DNA from 4 places in the Intestinimonas sp. RTP31139st1_F5_RTP31139_211217 genome. Region 1 is predicted to be linked to each of the others. Evidence: riboswitches for the same ligand, from Rfam matches in the RefSeq annotation. Region 1 holds a riboswitch; each other region holds the start of a gene.

Evidence for each region. A riboswitch is a leader RNA that binds a small molecule or an ion and turns the genes downstream of it on or off. The one in region 1 is predicted to bind cobalamin.
Region 2: it holds a riboswitch for cobalamin, as region 1 does, so the genes downstream of both, ABUA09_RS12335 (PQQ-binding-like beta-propeller repeat protein) here and ABUA09_RS05635 (nitrogenase component 1) in region 1, are expected to answer to the same signal.
Region 3: it holds a riboswitch for cobalamin, as region 1 does, so the genes downstream of both, ABUA09_RS16890 (apurinic/apyrimidinic endonuclease family protein) here and ABUA09_RS05635 (nitrogenase component 1) in region 1, are expected to answer to the same signal.
Region 4: it holds a riboswitch for cobalamin, as region 1 does, so the genes downstream of both, cbiD (cobalt-precorrin-5B (C(1))-methyltransferase CbiD) here and ABUA09_RS05635 (nitrogenase component 1) in region 1, are expected to answer to the same signal.

The regions. Positions count from the first base shown of each region.
Region 1 is NZ_JBCOAQ010000005.1:25,905-30,549, reverse strand. It holds gene ABUA09_RS05640 (nitrogenase component 1) at 1-809, opposite strand, end outside; gene ABUA09_RS05635 (nitrogenase component 1) at 806-2,308, opposite strand; cobalamin riboswitch at 2,444-2,630, opposite strand; gene brnQ (branched-chain amino acid transport system II carrier protein) at 2,767-4,065, shown strand; gene ABUA09_RS05625 (dihydrofolate reductase family protein) at 4,214-4,645, opposite strand, start outside.
Region 2 is NZ_JBCOAQ010000021.1:25,511-30,155, forward strand. It holds gene ABUA09_RS12315 (LCP family protein) at 1-402, opposite strand, end outside; gene ABUA09_RS12320 (ferredoxin) at 575-763, opposite strand; tRNA gene ABUA09_RS12325 (tRNA-Leu) at 1,168-1,254, opposite strand; tRNA gene ABUA09_RS12330 (tRNA-Leu) at 1,418-1,504, shown strand; cobalamin riboswitch at 1,676-1,907, shown strand; gene ABUA09_RS12335 (PQQ-binding-like beta-propeller repeat protein) at 2,129-3,529, shown strand; gene ABUA09_RS12340 (S-layer homology domain-containing protein) at 3,606-4,645, shown strand, end outside.
Region 3 is NZ_JBCOAQ010000051.1:7,087-11,731, forward strand. It holds gene ABUA09_RS16870 (4Fe-4S dicluster domain-containing protein) at 1-133, shown strand, start outside; gene ABUA09_RS16875 (BMC domain-containing protein) at 139-690, shown strand; gene ABUA09_RS16880 (ethanolamine utilization protein EutH) at 751-1,980, shown strand; gene ABUA09_RS16885 (EutQ-related cupin domain-containing protein) at 2,014-2,454, shown strand; cobalamin riboswitch at 2,588-2,774, shown strand; gene ABUA09_RS16890 (apurinic/apyrimidinic endonuclease family protein) at 3,079-4,053, shown strand; gene ABUA09_RS16895 (ANTAR domain-containing response regulator) at 4,308-4,645, shown strand, end outside.
Region 4 is NZ_JBCOAQ010000001.1:50,331-54,975, reverse strand. It holds gene cobJ (precorrin-3B C(17)-methyltransferase) at 1-38, opposite strand, end outside; gene ABUA09_RS00250 (cobalamin biosynthesis protein) at 35-1,069, opposite strand; gene cobM (precorrin-4 C(11)-methyltransferase) at 1,066-1,824, opposite strand; gene cbiD (cobalt-precorrin-5B (C(1))-methyltransferase CbiD) at 1,856-2,995, opposite strand; cobalamin riboswitch at 3,087-3,281, opposite strand; gene ABUA09_RS00235 (B12-binding domain-containing radical SAM protein) at 3,367-4,239, opposite strand; gene hisC (histidinol-phosphate transaminase) at 4,242-4,645, opposite strand, start outside.

The DNA.
Region 1 (4,645 bases):
AGATAGGAGTAGACCGGGCGAAGTCCCTCGGCGGTCCGTCGGCGGAAGGAGGCGCGCTCCTCGGAAAAATCCAGCCCGAATCGGCGTTCCAGACAATGCCAGAGCCCTTCGGCACCGGTAAGGCCGTAGGGATAGTCCAGCACCTCGAAGGGAATGCCGAACCGCCGCTCCATCTCACGGGCCAGGCCCACGCCCCGGCCCAGGACCACATTGAGCCCTGCCGACGGGGCGCGCCGCAGCTCCTCCAGCGAGCAGCGGGAGAGTACGGTGTTCAGGCGGACCTTGCCATGGAGCAGGCCCCGGAGGGCCTCCAGGTCCGGGCCGGCCCGATGGTCGTCTGCACCCAGCCCCAGCAGGTTTATGGCGGGAATTTCCGCGGTGGGGAGGGGGGACATGAGCTCAGACAAGGAGGTCAGGGCGGCCTCATAGCCGTCCTCCAACCCGCCGCGGTAGCCGGCGGCCTCCACGGTCACCACTCTGGCCCGCCCCTGAAAGGCCTTTGCCGCCGAATGGACATCGTCCTGAATGATATCACTGACGCAGCCGGTCACCAGGAAGATCACCTCAGGGGAGCAGAGCTCCTCCGCGTGACGCAGGGCGCGGGACAGCGACTCCTCCCCGCCGAAGATCACATCGCTGTCGCTGATGACCGTGCAGGTCTGGCGGATGTCCGCCATATCACAGGCCGCATGGAAAGCCATAGAGCCAAAATTACACCCCACCACCGAGTGGAGCAGGACCACGCCGCCCTGGATACCGGTAAGGGCCTGATGCGCGCCAAAGAGTTTGCAGCCGTCCGCCGTTTTCATTGCACATCTTCCTTTCGATAGAGCCACATGCGCTCCCACATCTCTTTGGCCCACAGACTTTCAGAGCCGTCATACAGGGGGTAATAGCGGGTCTGAAAGGGCATCCGGTTCAGAATGAGTTCGTCCCGTGCGGTGCGGGCGGACAGCCGGTCACAGAGGCGGAATACGTTCCGGACATAGGACTCAAAAGAGAGGGAGACGGTCTCGCTCATAGCGGGGATCAGGGGCGCGCCCAGCCCTTCCAGGGTAACGTCCCCCGTGCCCACCACCGCGTCCACAACGGCAAAGACCTCACGCAGTTCCGCCTCGCCGGGATTTAGCAGGATGGGGCTGCCGCCGGCATAAAGCCCCGCGGCGTCCTGAATCCGGTCCATCAGCTGCGCCTCCAGCTCTGGAGTCAGGGCCATCTCGCGGCGCATCTCGGGGGTCAGGATCAGACAGATGTGGCTGATCGGCAGCCCCAGGCTGGCATACAGCTTGAGGCGAAGCGGAGCGGTCTGTAGCCCGCGGCACACCAGAGCGCAGCGGTAGTCCGCCAGTGTGCGGCGGGCCGTTTCGGTCTGGGCCAGCGCCTTCTCCGTTTCTGCGGCGATAAGGGGCTCCATCTCGTCTAGAAGGCCCAGCTTTTCCCCGATATCACGGTAAAAGAGGGCGATACCCTCCAGGCCCGTATAGCGTCCGGCGCCGCCGAGATGGAGATAGTCGGTGCCGAACCTTTCCTTCATCCTCCGGGCCCAGCGGACTCGTTTGACCAGGTTGAGCCGGGCGGCCGGCGCCGTTATCAGAAGTTCCAGCGGCGCGCTGGGGATCCAGCAGTGGACGGTGATGCCGCACTGGCCCAGAAAAGAACCGATTTCCTTCAGAACCAGGGTGCCCTCGCTCCCCCAGCCCACCGTCTCAATATTCACGCTGCGGGGAAGGGGGGGCTGGGGCTCCATCACTTGCTCCACCAGGGCCCAGAGCGCCTCCGTAAAGCCGCACCCCTTAAGCTCCAGTTCCAGACGGTTGTCTCCGGTGATTTTCTGACGGGCCAACTCCCGCACCCGCGTGCGGGAATAGTTTTTGTCCCGGTGAGAGAAGAGCTCCGACTGGACGGCAGCCACCCGAATCCCCTGGGTGCGGGACGCCTCCGCTACAGCGCGGATGTCCTCGTTCAAGATATCGCTCACAGGGGTGGGGACGATCAGAATGAGGGCGGGACGGTAGCGATCCCAAGCTTCCGAGACGGTGCGGCGCAGCGCGTCCGCTCCACCGCATATGATCTCGCGCTCCGTGAGGTCGGAGCACAGCAGAGGGTAAAAGGGCTGGTGCCGGCGCCTGGCGGAGTGCCGGTAGTGAAAGCCGCAGCCCCTTGGGCCGTGGAGTATGACGACCACACCGCCGCCTATCTCTCCGGCCGCCCCCACACTGCCGGAGACCTTCCCGTTGACCCCGAAGGTATGAAGCAGGGCGGAGGGATACATCAGGGTGCGAAGATCGTCAAAGAAGGGCTGGTGCATGCAGAATCACCTCTGAAAAAATAAAAAGGGTCGCATAGCCATTACGGCTATGCGACCCGAATTCGTCGCAAAAAACCAGTATGAGAGCAAAACGGCTCCATACTGAAACTCTGTCCAGGCTCGTTTCCACGCAAGCAGACAAGAGATATACAAGCATGTCTTCTGGCTTACGCGGCGAAACCTCCGCCTTCCCAAGAATGTGAACATTCTCAGTGGCAACAATGGAGGGGCCTGATGCGCATACAGCGGCGGGACCGCGCGGGATTCTCACCCGCTTCCATTTTCACCGGTAAAAACCGGAACTTGTACATATGACAATATACTACTTTCTGATCGAAAGCACAAGAGTTTTTTCATAGAATCTCACGGACAGGCGAAACGGCCTGTTTACAATGGGAGAATACTCCGGTATAATAAATTCCTAAAGATGTGAGATTTCGGTCGGACGGAGGGGCGCGATGAAAAAGCTCAGTGGAAAACGCCAGGCGCTGGTTGGATTCACCCTTTTTTCCATGTTTTTTGGCGCGGGGAACCTGATTTTCCCACCTGGAGTCGGCGCGCAGGCGGGAACGCTCACCTGGCCCGCCATGCTGGGAATGGCGTTCAGCGCAGTGGGACTGCCGGTGCTGGGCGTGGTGGCGGTGGCACGGTCCGGGGGACTTGCCGCGCTGGGGAACCGGGTACATCCACTCTTTTCACGGGTGTTCACCATTTTGGCCTATCTGTCCATTGGCCCGTGTCTGGCCATTCCCAGAACGGCCAGCACCTCCTTTGAGATGGCGGTCCCTCCCTTTGCGGGGCCGGACGCCCCCCTCGGGCTGCTTCAACTGCTCTATTCGCTGGTGTTTTTCGCCGCTGCCCTGTGGGTGGCGCTCCGTCCGGAGAAGCTGACGGATCGCCTGGGCAAGGTCATGTGCCCCATTCTGATCCTGCTGATCGTGGTCACCTTCGTAGGCTGTCTTGTAAATCCGCTGGAGGGCTACGGACCGCCCCAGGATGCGGCCTATGCCGCAAATCCCGTGGCGAAAGGCTTCCTAGACGGCTACCAGACCATGGACACCATTGCTGCCCTGGTCTTCGGCATCATCATTTCCCTGAATATCCGTGCCATGGGAGTGGAGCGGGAAGAGGATGTGGTGAAGAGTACGGTCCGGGCCGGCTGGATCGCCGGTGCCATGCTTCTGGCCGTCTATTCCATGCTGGCCCACGTGGGAGCGCTGTCCGGCGGGGCTTTCCCGGGGGCCGCCAACGGCGCGGTGGTGCTGACCAATATTGTTCCCGCCCTGTTTGGAAAAACCGGCAGCCTGCTGCTGGCGGCGATTTTTGTCATTGCTTGCTTCAATGTCTGTGTGGGGCTCATCAGCTCTTGCGGCGAGTATTTTTCCCTGCTCTGGCCCAGACTCTCTTATCGGGGATGGGCCGCGATGTTTGCGGTGGTAAGCATGGCGATCGCAAATGCCGGGCTGGACCTTATCCTTCGGATATCCGTTCCAGTTCTGGGGGCGATCTACCCGGTGGCCATTGTGCTCATTGCGCTCTCCTTCTTTCAGAAGCGGCTGGCGGAGCATCGCTGCGCCTATTCGGTCCCTGTGGCGGTTACCGGTGTGTGCAGCGTCCTCTTTGCGCTAAAGGATCTGGGAGTCCCGATCCCGCTCTTGGACGCGGTGCCTTTGGCCTCCATTGGCTTGGGCTGGGTGATCCCGGCTCTCCTGGGTATTCTGGTGGGCGTCCTGCTGCCGGAAAGAGGAAAACAGTAAAAAAGGAACGGCGGAAGGGTAAGGCTTCATAAAGAAGTTAAGGGCAAGGCAGACCGCAATGGTCTGCCTTGCCCTGTTTATAGTATGTAACCCACTATGACAATTTCGGGGAAAGTGCTCGTAGGAAAGAGCAGCAAACTGGAAGTTGTCAGTGGATTACCTGGTAACGCAATCTGAGATACGAGTTTTCCAAGACCATACATTCTTGCAATTTCAGCACACCCAATTGGGATAATTCACTTTCTGATAGCAAAGATTTCCCATCAATCAGTGTGGATGTATCCTTGCCGCCAATTAAAATGGGGGCAATAACAATATCAATATAATCAAACAGCTTTTCCCGAAGAAACAGCCCGTTTAATGTACCGCCGCTTTGTATGGTGATTCTCTCACAGCCATATTCTGACCTGAGTTTTGCAAGTGCATCAGGCAAAGACAGCTTGCTCTGACAGATGATATGAAGGTTGTCCTCATTCACCTGAAATGCCGGATGGTCTGCGTTGGATGTGACCAGCACAAATTCTTTTGAGCGGGCGCAAAAATAGCGAATACCTTGTTTGGTCAAATGATTGTTGTCGAT
Region 2 (4,645 bases), on a different contig from region 1:
GCTGCGGTCTACCAGGGTATCTCTGGGGATGGAGACCACGCCCACCTTCTGCTCCGCTGTGTCGTAGGCCGCCACCATGATGGTGTCGGTGTTTCCGCCCCCCACGTCGGTGGCGGCCAGCAGAAAGGTATAGAAGCCCTCCTTGCGCACCAGGGGCACGGGTGTGGGGGTGGCCGTGCTTTCATCCTCCGGCGTGTCCGGATCGTCGGAAGCCGGGGCACGGGAGGGGATTGAGGCGGTCGGAGGCGCCGCCTGTTCCGGCGGGCGGACCAGGGCCTTGAACCCGCAGAAAAACACCACGATGAGGACGGAGACAGCCACGGCGGTCCGGTACAGCGCCCGGCCAAGCCGCCGCACCCCGGAGGCCTTTCGCCGTTTCTTTTTCAGTAGACGCCTCGCCAAACTCCGCTCACCCTCTCGATTATGTCAACGGATATCAGTATATCCGCTCCACGGTCGTTGGGCAAGCAAAAGTTTTATATTTCACAAAATTTTTATCTTTTTCCCCGCAGGCGGAGGATCGGGTCCATATCCTGTTCCGGCGCCGTGATCGGCTTCCGGTGTCTGACCGCCCTCAGTCCTCGATGTGGATAACGGCCACCGGGCATCCGTCGGCCGCCATCCTGACCTGCTCCTCATTCTCCCCGGTCGGCGCGCGGTATACCTCCGCCAGTCCGTCGTCCGCCATCTGAAAAACCTCCGGGCAGGTCCCGGCGCACAGCCCGCAGCTGATGCACCCATCCCGATCTATCATGACCTTCATCTCTTACTCTGCCTCCTTGTTTTAACGGCCTGTTCTGAAATCCTGGAATCATGCCCGCCGCCAGGGCGCAGCCGTCCCGGCGTTTGAGCGGGCCCGCGCTTTTCAGCCAGGTCTCAGGTTCCCGCATAGTATGGCTGCGCCGCGTTCAGGCTATTCATTTTTCCCATAAGCCGGTAAAAACAAACTCCCCCCATCCTGCGGCCCGGAGCGCAAGGAAACGGCACGACAAAACGTCGTGCCTCACTTCTTGTTTTGTTGTTGGTTCGAGCGGCGATATGGCGCCGCTCCGCTCACAACCCGGCGCAGCGTTCGTGATTGGGAAAGGGGGAGGAGGGGAGCGGGCGGATGACGTTTTTTTGCCATAGGCAAAAAAACGTCGGAGCAAAGTTCACTTTGCTCCGACGTGGTGCGGCTGGCGGGAGTCGAACCCGCACGCCCATACGGACACAAGCACCTCAAGCTTGCCAGTCTACCAGTTCCAGCACAGCCGCAGATCACAGCAACTCAACAAGCTGCCTGATTATTATATTGCGTTTGGCCCTGTTTGTCAACTCAATTTTTTCTCCCGCACGCAAAAAAACAGCGAAAAAAGTGTTGACACCGGGGACATCCTATGGTAGTATATTTCTTGCGCTGAACGGCGCAAAACCACTTGCGCGAGTGGTGGAATTGGTAGACTCGCTGGCTTCAGGTGCCAGTGTTCGCAAGGACGTGCGGGTTCGACTCCCGCCTCGCGCACCACGCCGGAGCAAAGTTCGCTTTGCTCCGGCTTTTTTATGCCCGCGGCAAAAACACACGCCGTCCGTCATCTTTCGACATTTTGTGACTTTTGCAAAAATAGGACATCCCCCCTTGACTTTTAATAGTTATGTTTGTATAATAAAAGACAGCAGAAATCCAGAAATAACCTTATAATTTTATAATGTGCATTGTGCCCCTGCGCCTGGGACCCGGGCAGGCTCAGGGATAAGGGAATTTCGGTGAGACTCCGGAGCTATTCCGTATCCGTGTGTGCATGAGGCTGTTGTTCGCGGCGTGAGCCGGCCATTGGGAGAATCCTGAGAAGGTGGAGCAGCAGACGTGGGCCCCTGTGCCGGGGCCCGGAAGCATAAGCCGGTAGACCTACAGTGTTCGAGACCGCGTCCGCGTTGTGCGGGTGCGGAGATTGTCTACGGGAACAAACGGCCGTGACGAATGGAAGTACATTCGTCGCGGCCGTTTTCTATTTTTCGGGCGTGGCCCGCGGCTTTCTAGGGGCCGCCGGAGCGCCGGTGCACCTTGCAAATTCAATAGAGAAAGGAGACATGCCCACAAATCAACTGCGATCCCGTTCCCAAAATATATGTATGTGAAAGGAAGGGTAACATGCAAACGAAACTGAACCTGAGAAAAGTCCTCGCCCTGGGCGCCACCCTGGCTATGCTGGCCACCAGCGCCCTCGCCTCCTCCACCAGCTCCTGGCCCGTCTACGGCGGGAACGCCAACCACAACAGCGTGGTCAGCGGTGCGCCCACATCCATCGCCACCGGCTATCCCAAGCAGCTCAACCTCACCAGCACCACCGGCTGGGACGGTGTGGACAACGTGCCCGTCATGCAGACCGTGGACGGCGTGACCTACGCCTATGTGCTCTTTGACGGCTACGGCACCAACGGCGCCCAGGTGGTGAAGGTGAACTGCGCCACCGGCGGAGAGGTTTGGCGCACCACTGCCCAGCAGACCCCCGGTTCCCTCAACGCCAAGAGCGGCTTCCAGCTCTCCACCCCCTATCTGGACGACAGCACCGGCACCCTCTATGTGGGCGTGATCAGCGCCTACACCTATGATCCCGACACCGACGAATACCTCCAGAACAGCAAGAGCAAGATCCTGGCGCTCACCAACCTGGATGCGGCCCAGCCCACCGTGAGCGAAGTGCTGATCAACATCGACGGCCAGATCAACACCCCCATCGTCAAGTACGGCAGTTACATCTACTTCGGCACCTGGCCCGGCGGCTCCAACGCGGGCAAGTACTACCAGGTGGACGTGAGCACCACCAGCTATACCTATAAGACCTTCACCCCTGAGAGCTACGGCTTCTACTGGGCCGGGGCCGTGTCCGACGGCACCAATATCTACTTCGGCAGCGACAACGGCAAACTGTACTGGCGCAAAGCCGGCACCAATTTTGACTCTTCCTCTGCTGGCGGTGTGCTGGACCTGACTACCGCCGCAAAGGGCGCATCCGACGCGGGCAACGTCCGCTCCACCGTCATGCTGGACGGCGATAAGCTGTACTTCACCAGCCAGGGCGGCTACCTCTGGTGCTGCTCCTTTGATGAAAATGACGAGGCGCTCTCCATTCAGTGGAAGGTGTCCCTGGATGGCACCTCCACCTCCACCCCCACCCTGGTGAAGACGACCAGCGGCACTACCACCACCGTCGATATCTACACCGGGTACTACTCCGGCTTCAACGCCGGCGGCGTCCAGGTGACCTCCTTCACTCAGGGGAGCGCCCCCACCGACAGCAGCGTGGCCACCATCGCCACCGGCTTCCCGGTCCAGTGCTCCATCCTGTACAGCGACGGCTATGTGTACTTCAACACCAACTCCGGCACCGGCTGCGGCTTCTGCTACCCCGCCAGCGGCCGGAACCTGACCGCCACCAGCGGTTACGCCTGGAAGACCGCCAACGACACCTACGCCCTGGGCGGCATGGCCTGTGACAACGGCTACCTCGTCTTCGGCAACGATAAGAATCACCTGTACGTGGTGAAATAATCCTAGGGACCGTCGCCGGGGCGGGTGACCGCCCCGGCGACGGATTTTCCCATATTCTGGAGAGGTGAAGGAATTGATGAAAAGGCGCCTACTGTCCCTGTTCCTGGCCCTGACCCTGCTCCTGTCCCTGTGCGCCCCCACCGCCTGGGCCCTGGAGCCTACAAGCGAGCAAATCAAGTTTGTCATCGACCTGACCGGCTATACCGGTGAGATCACGAATAGCCTTCAATATACGCCCTCTGGTTCGAGCTCACCCACTCCGATCAGCATCACTCCCGGCCAGAAAAACGAATTCTTCGTGGAGAGTGGCGGTGCTTTTGCGAATACGAAGCTTTACTTGGCCACTGCACCGGCTAGATGGACCGTGTCGGTCACCGGCCTGGCGGATTGGAACGAATATCTCGTAGGGGCTACCCTGTATTTTAACAAAAATACATCCAGCTCTAGCAATCGAATATTTCGGACCTCGGAAAATTTTTTGCAATTTTTTGGCCGTTCAATAGATAAAATACTGGGGCCGGGAAATTGGGGCTCTGGCGGTCAGACCGTCGTGATCACCCCGGTCTTTCCCACGAGCCAATATTCTCTCACCGTAGGCTCCAGTGACGAGAACAAGGGTACTGTCTCCGCCACCGTTGTGGGAACCGACATCTATGAGCTTCGGGCCACGGCCGGCGAGGGCTACTCCTTTGACTACTGGCGCAACAACGCCTACGACGCATATCCCGACGACCCGGTGTATCAGATCCGGGAGAACCCCTATACCACCCCGGAGCTGACCCAGGATGCGCGCTACACCGCCTATTTCCGGAAGAGCCATATTCCCACCGTGTCCGCCTCTCCGGCGGAGGCGGGGACCGTGTCGGCGGAGCGGGTGCGGGACGACACCTGGAAGCTGACCGCCTCCAACAACGGCGCAACGGGCTATGTCTTCCAGTGCTGGAACCGGGACGGCTATGCCCAGAACGACCCGGTGTACCGGCTGACCAGTCCGACAGCGGAGGTGACCCTGGACGGGGACGCGGCCTACACCGCCTACTACGTCCCCCAGCAGGTCACCGGCGTGGCCATCACAGGGGCCGGCTGGGGCTCCAGGGGCTCCGCCGCCGGGGACCT
Region 3 (4,645 bases), on a different contig from region 1:
CGACCATGTGGAGAAAGGCGAATTGTTGGCGCAGGCGGCGGAAGGCCTGTCTGCGAATATCCACGCCAGCATTTCCGGCGTGGTGGAGGAGATCACCGAAAAAGGCGCCCGCATCCGCGGTCGGAAGGAGTGAGAAGCATGGGAAACGCCAGCAGACTTGCCATCGGCATGGTGGAACTCAACAGCATCGCCAGGGGCATCGAAACCTGCGATTACATGGTGAAGGCGGCCCAGGTGGACCTCATCCGCTCCTCCACCGTCTGCCCTGGCAAGTACATGATCCTGATCGCCGGCGACACTGGCGACGTAAAAGCCTCCATGGCTGAGGGAATCAAGCGGGGCGGAGAGTGCGTGGTGGACACCCTGACCCTCCCCAACGTGCACCCTCAGGTCATTCAGGCCATCAGCATGACCACGCAGGTAGAAAAGCCGGGCGCCGTGGGCGTTCTGGAGTTTTACTCTGTGGCCTCCGCCATTACGGCCGCCGATGTGGCTGCCAAGGCGGCCAATATCACCCTCATTGAGGTCCGCATCGGCTACGCCATCGGCGGCAAGGGCTATGTGACCCTGACCGGTGATGTGGGTGCGGTCCGGGCGGCTGTGGCCGCGGCGGAGCGGGAGGCGGAGCTCCTGGTGGGCACCACGGTCATCCCCAGGCCGTCGCCTAAGCTGTTCCAGTCCCTGCTGTAAGCAAAACGGAGGGGCAGCCCTCCGAAACCGATTCATCAAGAGAAGGAGAAGGAGCATAATATGGATTTTAGTGAACTGATTGCTGCTGCCGACCCCAGTGTCTTTACCGAGAGTATTTCCGCATGGATCTCCGGTATTTCCATCAACTCCGTGATCATGATGATCATGATGATCTTCATGCTCGTGGGCGCCATCGATAAGATCTGCGGCAACAAGCTGGGTTACGGCGAAAAGTTTGAGGAAGGCTTCAACGCCATGGGCCCTCTGGCCATGTCCATGGCCGGCGTTGTGGCGGCCGCCCCGGTGCTGTCTATGCTGCTGGGCCCCATCCTGAAGCCCATTTACGGCATCTTCGGAGCCAGCCCCGCCATGTTCGCCACCACCCTGCTGGCCTGTGACATGGGCGGTTATCCTCTGGCCATGCAGCTGGCCGAGGGCGACGTAGCCATTGGAAACTTTGCCGGCCTGATTCTGGGCACCATGATGGGCCCCACCATCGTGTTTACCATCCCCGTGGCTCTGGGCATCATCAAGAAGGAAGACCGTGGCTATCTGGGTGCCGGCGTCCTGGCCGGTCTCATCACCGTGCCCATCGGCTGTATTGTCGGCGGCCTGATGATGAATACCCTGGCCCCAGAGTATCACCTCAACTTCATCACCATCATCCAGAACCTGATCCCCGTAATCATCATCGCGGCCCTGATCGTCCTCGGCCTGTGGTTCGCCCCCGGCCCCATGATCAACGGCTTTAACAAGTTCGGCACCGGCGTTACCATCGTGATCACCGCCCTCACCGCCATCGCGGTGTTCGAGCAAATCACCGGTATCATGTTCCCTGTGTTCCACATCATGGTGGAGAACCCCGCCGACGGCTCCCGTGGCCTGGACAGCGGCCTGCTGACCTGCGGTCAGATCGCCATCGTCCTCATCGGCGCGTTCCCCATGGTGGAGTGGATCACCCGTACCTTCGGCAAGCCCCTGGAGAAGATCGGTGCCGCTCTGGGCATGAACGAGCAGGGCTCTGCCGGCATGGTGGCCAACCTGGCCAACAACATCGCCATGTTCAACATCATGGGCGAGATGAACCCGAAGGGCAAGCTGCTGAACGTGGCCTTCGCCGTGTCTGCCGCCTTTGTGTTCGGCGATCACCTGGGCTTTACCGCCGGCAACAACCCCGACATGATCTTCCCTGTGATCGTGGGCAAGCTGGTGGCTGGTGTTACCGCCATTATCGTGGCCAATATTCTGGCCCCCAAACTGCTGGCTAAGATCGAGAACGTAAAGTTCTGACAACAAGACCGCCTGGAAAGGTAAGGAATCGCTATGAATGTAAGTGAAGAACTCATCCGCAGCATCGTGGAAAAGGTCCTCTCGGAGACGGCCGCCGCGTCCTCCTGCGGCTGTGGCTTTGAGAAGCACGTGGATCCCAGCGGCGTACTCAGCGTCAAGACCTCCACCGTGAAGCTGGAGCCCTTTGAGGGGCGGAACGACGTCAAGCTCAAGGATGTGGCCACTCTGGAAGAGGCGCCCCGCATGGGTTGCGGCATCATGGAGCTCACCGACGGAGCCGACTTCGAGTGGACCCTGACCTATGACGAGTGGGACATCGTGCTGGAAGGCCGTCTGGAGATCAAGATCGACGGGCGTGTGGTAGGCGGAGATGCCGGAGACGTCATCTACATCCCCAAGGGTAGCCATATCCATTTCAGCACCCCCGATCACGCCAAATACGCCTATACCGTGTTCCCTGCCGACTGGCAGTAAGGAAGCGGGACCTCCTTCCCATCCCCCCGCCGCCCATTGGGCGGCGGGGGGATATTGTCTTTCAGATTTTTCCTTTTCCCCTTGACAGGGGTTGAAGAGGAGATTATAATAAAATCAGCCAAGCTGACAACTGAATCATAAGTGGTACGCAGGTGCTGATCCCATTTGCTCAAAAGGGAAGTCGGGTGAGAATCCCGCACAAAGCCGTTGCTGTATTGGTGAAGCGGACCCCCAAGATGTCACTGGAGTGAGAACTCTGGGAAGGCGGGGAGCGCGTTTGACACCTAAGTCAGAATACCTGCCTGTGTATGGCGCACGAGAAACCTCCTCGCGCTTAGGAGGGTGCAGCCCCTGTGTCACTTCCACAGGGCTATTGCTGTATCCTTGTTAGAGGATACGGCTTTTTTGTTGTCGGCGCTCACTCCTTATGTGACGTGTCAGGTGGCTTCTTCACCTCCCTTTGGACTGGTATGGCGATCCGAAGAAGGACGCGGGCCCGTAGCTGCCACTGCGGGGCCCGCCCATACCAGGAATATCCACCTGTGGGAAGACCGTGGGGCGCTCCGACGTAGGGGGTGTCCCACGGCTTTTTTTCAGTTCATGTGAGAGAAAGGAGGCGTTTGGTTGAAAAAGTTGATCAGTATGCCGATGACCGCTGGAACGCTGGCGGAGTATCCATCGACCAGGAGCTTGGAGGCAGCTTGCCGACACTTTGATTGCGACGGGCTGGAGGTGATCTGGGGCGGGGAAGACCTGCCGGAGAACATCCCGGAGCATCTCCATGTGGGATACCATCTGACCTTCTTCCCGGACTGGCTGGATTTCTGGCGGGCGGACCGGAGGGCGCTGACCCGCAAGTTTGGGAGCGCGACCGCATGGACCTCCTTTTACGGCGGACCGGAGGGGCCGGACACCCTGTTGAAGCTCTATTCCGAGGATCTCGACCGTGCGGTGCAGTGGGGGGCCGAGTATGTGGTCTTCCACGTCTCGGATGTGTCCGTGGAGGAGGGCTATACCTATCGTTGGGAGCACAACCATCAGGAGGTCGTCGACGCGGCGCTGGAGGTCATCAACACGCTGCTTTCGGGCCGAAATCTTACACTGGCCTTCCTAGTGGAGAACCAGTGGTGGCCGGGCTTCACCTTCACAATGCCGGCGCTTACCAGGCGCCTGCTGGATGGCATTCAGTATGAGAATAAGGGCATTATGCTGGATACCGGCCATTTGATGAATGCGAACCTGGAGCTCAGGACACAGGAGGAAGGGGCGGACTGGGTCAGCCGAATGCTGGAGGAGCACGGCGGGCTGGGGAGCATGGTCCGGGGAATCCACCTCCACCAGAGCCTCAGCGGCGCCTATGTAAAGGCCCACACAGGCAGCCTGCCGGACCCCTGGCCGGTGGACTATGCGGAGCAGTTCTGCCAGAGTTATCAGCATATCCTGAGCATCGATACCCATCGCCCATGGACCACCCCCGCCGTACGGGCGCTGGTGGAAAGGATCGCTCCGGAATGGCTGGTACATGAGCTCTCTGCGGCGAACCGTGCGGAGCGGGACAAGCGGTTGGAGATCCAAAGCCGGGCTCTGGGCGTTCTTTAGAAAAGAAAGTCCGTTGGGGGAGGGGCGCACGCGGGTGCGTCCCTCTTCCACTGGGAAAATTCCCGGCAAAAGGCCTAAGAAACATTGACAAGAGCCCAAGGTTTGTGTATAATTCAAATAACGTCAAGCGGGTCACGCGAAAGAGCGGATCTGCCTGTTATGCGAGATGTGCGGAAGCGTCTTGAGCACCCGTCCGGTGTTTGAGTGCGCTTTTTTTGTTGTTGAAAGGCCCCTTGGGGGATGTGTGGTGGAATATGCAGGCAAAGGGAAACTATGTTGTCCTGGCAGACAGCAGCGCGGAGGACCGCGGGAGACTGCGGGGGATTTTGGAGCGGGGCGGATATACGGTCGCCGGAGAAGCCAACGACGGCGTGGAGCTGGTCCAGCTCTGTGAGGCGCTTCGGCCGGAGACGGTCTTTCTGGATATCCCCCTGCGCTATCTGGATGGCCTTTCGGCGGCCGCCTACCTGCGAAAGGAGCATTTGGCGGAGCTGGTCTTCTTTGTGACAGGGCGGTCGGACGAAAGGCTGGTGTCCGCAGCCAGAGATCTGGGAGCGGGAGGTTATCTGGTAAAGCCGGTGACGGAAAAACA
Region 4 (4,645 bases), on a different contig from region 1:
CCCGCGCCGGGGCCCAAACCCACTACGGTCACTCTCATGCGCTCTCTCCTTCCAATGATATCACAAGGGGCTCACGGCTCACCGCTACGGTAACGCCTCCCCCAGCCTGCTTCCTGACGATCAGTTCACCGCCCGCCCGGACAGCGGCACGCTCACAGACATTGTCCACGCCCGTGACGCCCCGAACAAATTCCGAAGGCGTGAATTCGCCGGAAATCTCCGCCAGTTCCTGTGGAGTAAAGGTCCGCAGAGGCAGTCCCCACTGCCGGCAAAAGGCCAGCAGTCCCGCCTCCCCTTTTTTGAGGTCAATGGTACATACCTGCCTGACCGCCTTCGGTGAAAGCCGGTGAGCACGCAACACCTCCCCCACCGCTCCGGCGATGGCCTCCGGCGTCACGCCGCGGCGGCATCCGATCCCCAGATTCAACACCCTGGGGATCAGCCTCAGCGTCATGGGAAAGGGCGCGGCGGCAACGTCCAGCGTGATGGCAACCCCCAACTCCGCTACACCCTCTATCACCCCGTCCGGCAGTTCTCCTTGTATAGGAAAATCACTTTTCAGTCCCACTGGTTTACCGCTCAGCAGGGCCGCCGAAATACACTTTGCCGCCTCTTTCCCGTCAAGGAAAAAACCTTGCTCCCTTGCCCACTGATCCACGGCAAATTTTCCATTTACATCCGTGGCAGTGGACACAGCCGCCCTGCCGCCGGTTATCGCCGCCACAGTCCTGGCAAGGTCGTTTGCTCCTCCCACATGTCCGGAGAGGAGCGGTACCGCGAACTGCCCTGCCTCATCCACCGAGACAACGGCGGGATCGGTGAACTTGTCCCTCACATAGGGAGCAATGGCCCGGACCGCAATGCCGCTGGCACCGATGAAGAGGATTCCCTCGCAGTCGGCAAAGCGTTCTCCCGTCCACGCGCCCAGATTCTCGTAAGTCGGGACCGCCAAATTCAGCCGTGCGGGAACCGCTATCATGCAGCGGTTTCCCAGTCCCGTCAATTTCTCCGCCAGCGCCTGGGCCAGTGCCGCTCCCCGCGCGGTAAAGGCGGTGAGCGCCAGTCTCACGATTCGTTCCCCACCCGGTAGCCGTGGGTAAATCCGGGATCATAGAGCTTGGAGCGCTCATACTGGCCGCTCAGGAAGCCTCCCACGGTAATAAGGGCCGTCTTGGTAACCTGGTTTTCTTTTGCCGTCCGGGCCAGGGTGGAAACCGTACAGCGGTATACCCGCTGTTCCGGCCAAGTGGCCTTATAGACAATCGCGGCCGGGGTATCGGGTTCATATCCGCCCTCCATCAGCTCTCTCTCCACATCTTCGAGGAGTCCTGTGGAGAGGAACAGCACCATTGTGCAGCCATGCGAGGCCATCTTAGACAGCTTTTCCCTTTCGGGGACCGGCGTCCGGCCTGCCATCCGTGTGATAATGACGCTTTGCGACACCTCCGGAAGGGTATATTCCGCCTCCAGCGCGGCCGCCGCACCGGAAAAAGAGGATACGCCCGGTGTTACGTCATAGGCGATCTCCAGCTCGTCCAAGCGGTCCATCTGCTCCCGGATGGCCCCATAAAGAGAGGGGTCTCCGGTGTGGAGCCGAACGGTGGTGCCTCCGGATGCCTCCGTGGCCTTCATCACATCTATCACATCCTCCAGGGTCATGGAGGCACTGTCATAGACGGCACAGTCCTCCTTCTTGTTCTCCAGAAGCGCCGGATTTACCAGAGAGCCGGCATAGATGATCACATCCGCTTCCCGCAGAAGCCGTGCGCCGCGGACAGTGATGAGGTCCGCGGCTCCGGGGCCCGCGCCAATAAAGTGGATCATAGTTTCCTCTTCCTTTCCGTTTGAAATGGTCTCAGTCCGGGGCGTGGAGCGCGGCCAGCCGCTCCGCTCCCGGCGTCCGGCCCAGTATCCCATGCTTGTTGGAGAAAAAAATGGCCTCGATGTCCATATCCTCTCCCGCCCGTGCCTTGAGCCTCTGGTCCAGTGCACCGGCCAGGGATGCCATTACAGGCTCCCGCAGTCCGGCGCGGTCCAGAATATCAACTGCTTCGTCTGTGGTGATGGCCAGAAACACCGCCTCCACAACAGTACGGTCCCCACTGCACAGGGCCGTATGCGCCGCCAGGGTCTCCCGCCGGGCATCGGATACCCTGGAGTGCGTATTCATGTTTCCCGCCGCAGCCTTGCACAGCTTGCCCAGATGGCCCACCAGCAGAAAGCTGCGAAATCCCAACCCTGCTGCGTGATCAATGGCCTCTCCAATATAGTTGGAGCAGGTGGCCCAGTGGTCCAGCGACAGGTGGAGAACTTCCCTTGAAAAATGTTCGCCGTAATTACCAGGAGTCACCACGATGTCTCCCGCCCCCGCCGCAGCCTGCATGTCCAGCTCCAGACGCAGGGAATCTATAAGTGCGGCTTCACTCATAGGCCGCACAATGCCGGAGGTCCCCAGGATAGAAATGCCCCCTGTGATCCCCAGCCGGGGATTAAAGGTCCTTTTTGCCAATTCCTCCCCTGCCGGAACGGAGATCTCCACCCGGAGCCCCTCGGAGTACCCCGCCTTCCGGCGTACTTCCTCCATCTGGCGAAGGATCATTTCCCGGGGCACATGATTGATGGCCGCCTCGCCTACCGGCTGGTCCAGTCCGGGCCGGGTGACCCGCCCTACGCCCACCCCGCCTTCGATGGTGACTTCGCGGGCTTTCGTCTTTTCCACCTTGGCAAAAATCAAGGTGCCATGGGTGGCGTCCGGGTCATCTCCCCCGTCCTTCCGGACCGCACAGGAGGCCCATCCGCATCCCGACGCCGGCTCTAAGAGCTCGGCTTCCACAGGGATGCCGGCGGGCGTCTCCACCCGGACCAGAGCGGGCATCTCCCCTGTGAGCAGAAGCTCCGCCGCCCCCCGTGCCGCAGCGGCGGCACAGGTACCGGTCGTATACCCGCAGCGGAGACGGCCGCGGCCAACGGAGATATAGTGTTCAAAGGTGCCCATACGCCGCCTCCCGACAAAAAATGGTCCCTCTCCGGGCGGAGAGGGACCATGAAAACGGGCATGGCACTGCCGCTCTCCACCTAAGAGTCATGCTTGTGTATTCCGCACGGCAGGTCTCCTGGCTTGCGCTTCTCCCTCGGGCGTCCCTTCTCGGCAATCGATCATTACCAATGGGCTTTTGTACGCCGTCGTCCACGCTTACAGTAGAGGTAAGACTGCGCCGGTCTTTCACCGGACTTCCCTTTTCAGCAGCTGCGTCGCTGCACCAATGCGATACTCCGTATTTTGTTTTCCTATCTATTATAACAAGTAACCCGCAGGAAGTAAAGGCATTCTTCTCCACCTGTCCCTCCCATTTTTCCGTCCCTCCATCAGAGTCCCCGGCTCCACTCCGGCCGCATCCCAGTACCGCTCTCCAGCGCTTGGTCCAGACGGGATAGAAAGTATGCACGGTCTTCGGGCAGGCTTCCCTTCAGAGGCACGTAATTGGAGGCATGGTCGCAGGTGAAGTGGAGCGGGTCCACCTCCAGCTTTTCAATGAGCAATCGTGCCTCCCGCAGGGTATCCCGCGCCGTGGCCGCCTGAAATCTTCCCGCTCTCCATTCCTGATAGAGATCTGTGCCCGGATACAGCGTCAGCGTCAGCGCCGAGAGATGCCTGGGGCGCATCTCATTGATCATGGCCGCAGTATCCAGAATATGCCGCCGCCCAGCCTCACCAGGGCCGGCCAGACCCAGGATCACCATGACCCAGAGGTCAAAGCCCGCCTCCCTGAGACGGATTCCCGCCTCCAGCATCTGCCGCGCGTCCGCCCCCTTTTTGACCGCGTGCAGAAGCGCGTCGCTTCCGCTCTCCACTCCCAGATAGGCACGGGTCAGCCCGGCCTTCCGCAGGGTTTTCAGTTCTTCCGGTGTTTTGGAAAGCGTGCTCAGCGGCCCAGCATACGTGGTCACCTTCTCCAGGGATGGGAAGGCGTCATAAAGGGCGTCCAGAATCGAAAGCAGTTCCTCCGTTTTCATGATGATCGCATCTCCGTCACAGAGGAACACCCGACGAAGGTCCCCATAGCAGGCTTTTGCCATGCGGATATCCTCCAGGATATCCGGCAAAGGGCGGATATGGAACCGTTTCCCCCGATACATCCGGCAAAACGTACAGGTGTTGTGAGAACACCCCACCGTGGTCTGCAGGAGATAGCTCTTCCACTCTCCGGGCGGACGGTAGATATCACCTTCATAGCGCATATTCAGCCCTCCGTCAGCGCCTTGAGGGCTGCACGGAGGGCGTCCATCTCATCGTCCGTCCCGACACTGATGCGCAGATAGTTGCCGATACGGGGCCGGTCAAACCAGCGCACCAGAATCCCCTGCTCCCGCAGCCCGTCCAACAGCGCCTTTCCGGTGCGTTTCGGATGGCTGACAAACAGGAAGTTTGCCTTGGACTCCAGGACAGCAAACCCCATTGCACGCAGCCGCTCCTCCGTCCGCTCCCGGGTGCGGATTACGCGTTCTCTCATCTCCTCAAAGTAGGGCCCATCCTCCAGCGCCGCCACGGCTCCCGCCTGCGCCAGACGGTCCACTGTATAGGAGTTGATGGAGTCCCGCACACAACAGAGCCCGGAGATCAGATTCGGACTGCCCAGCGCATAGC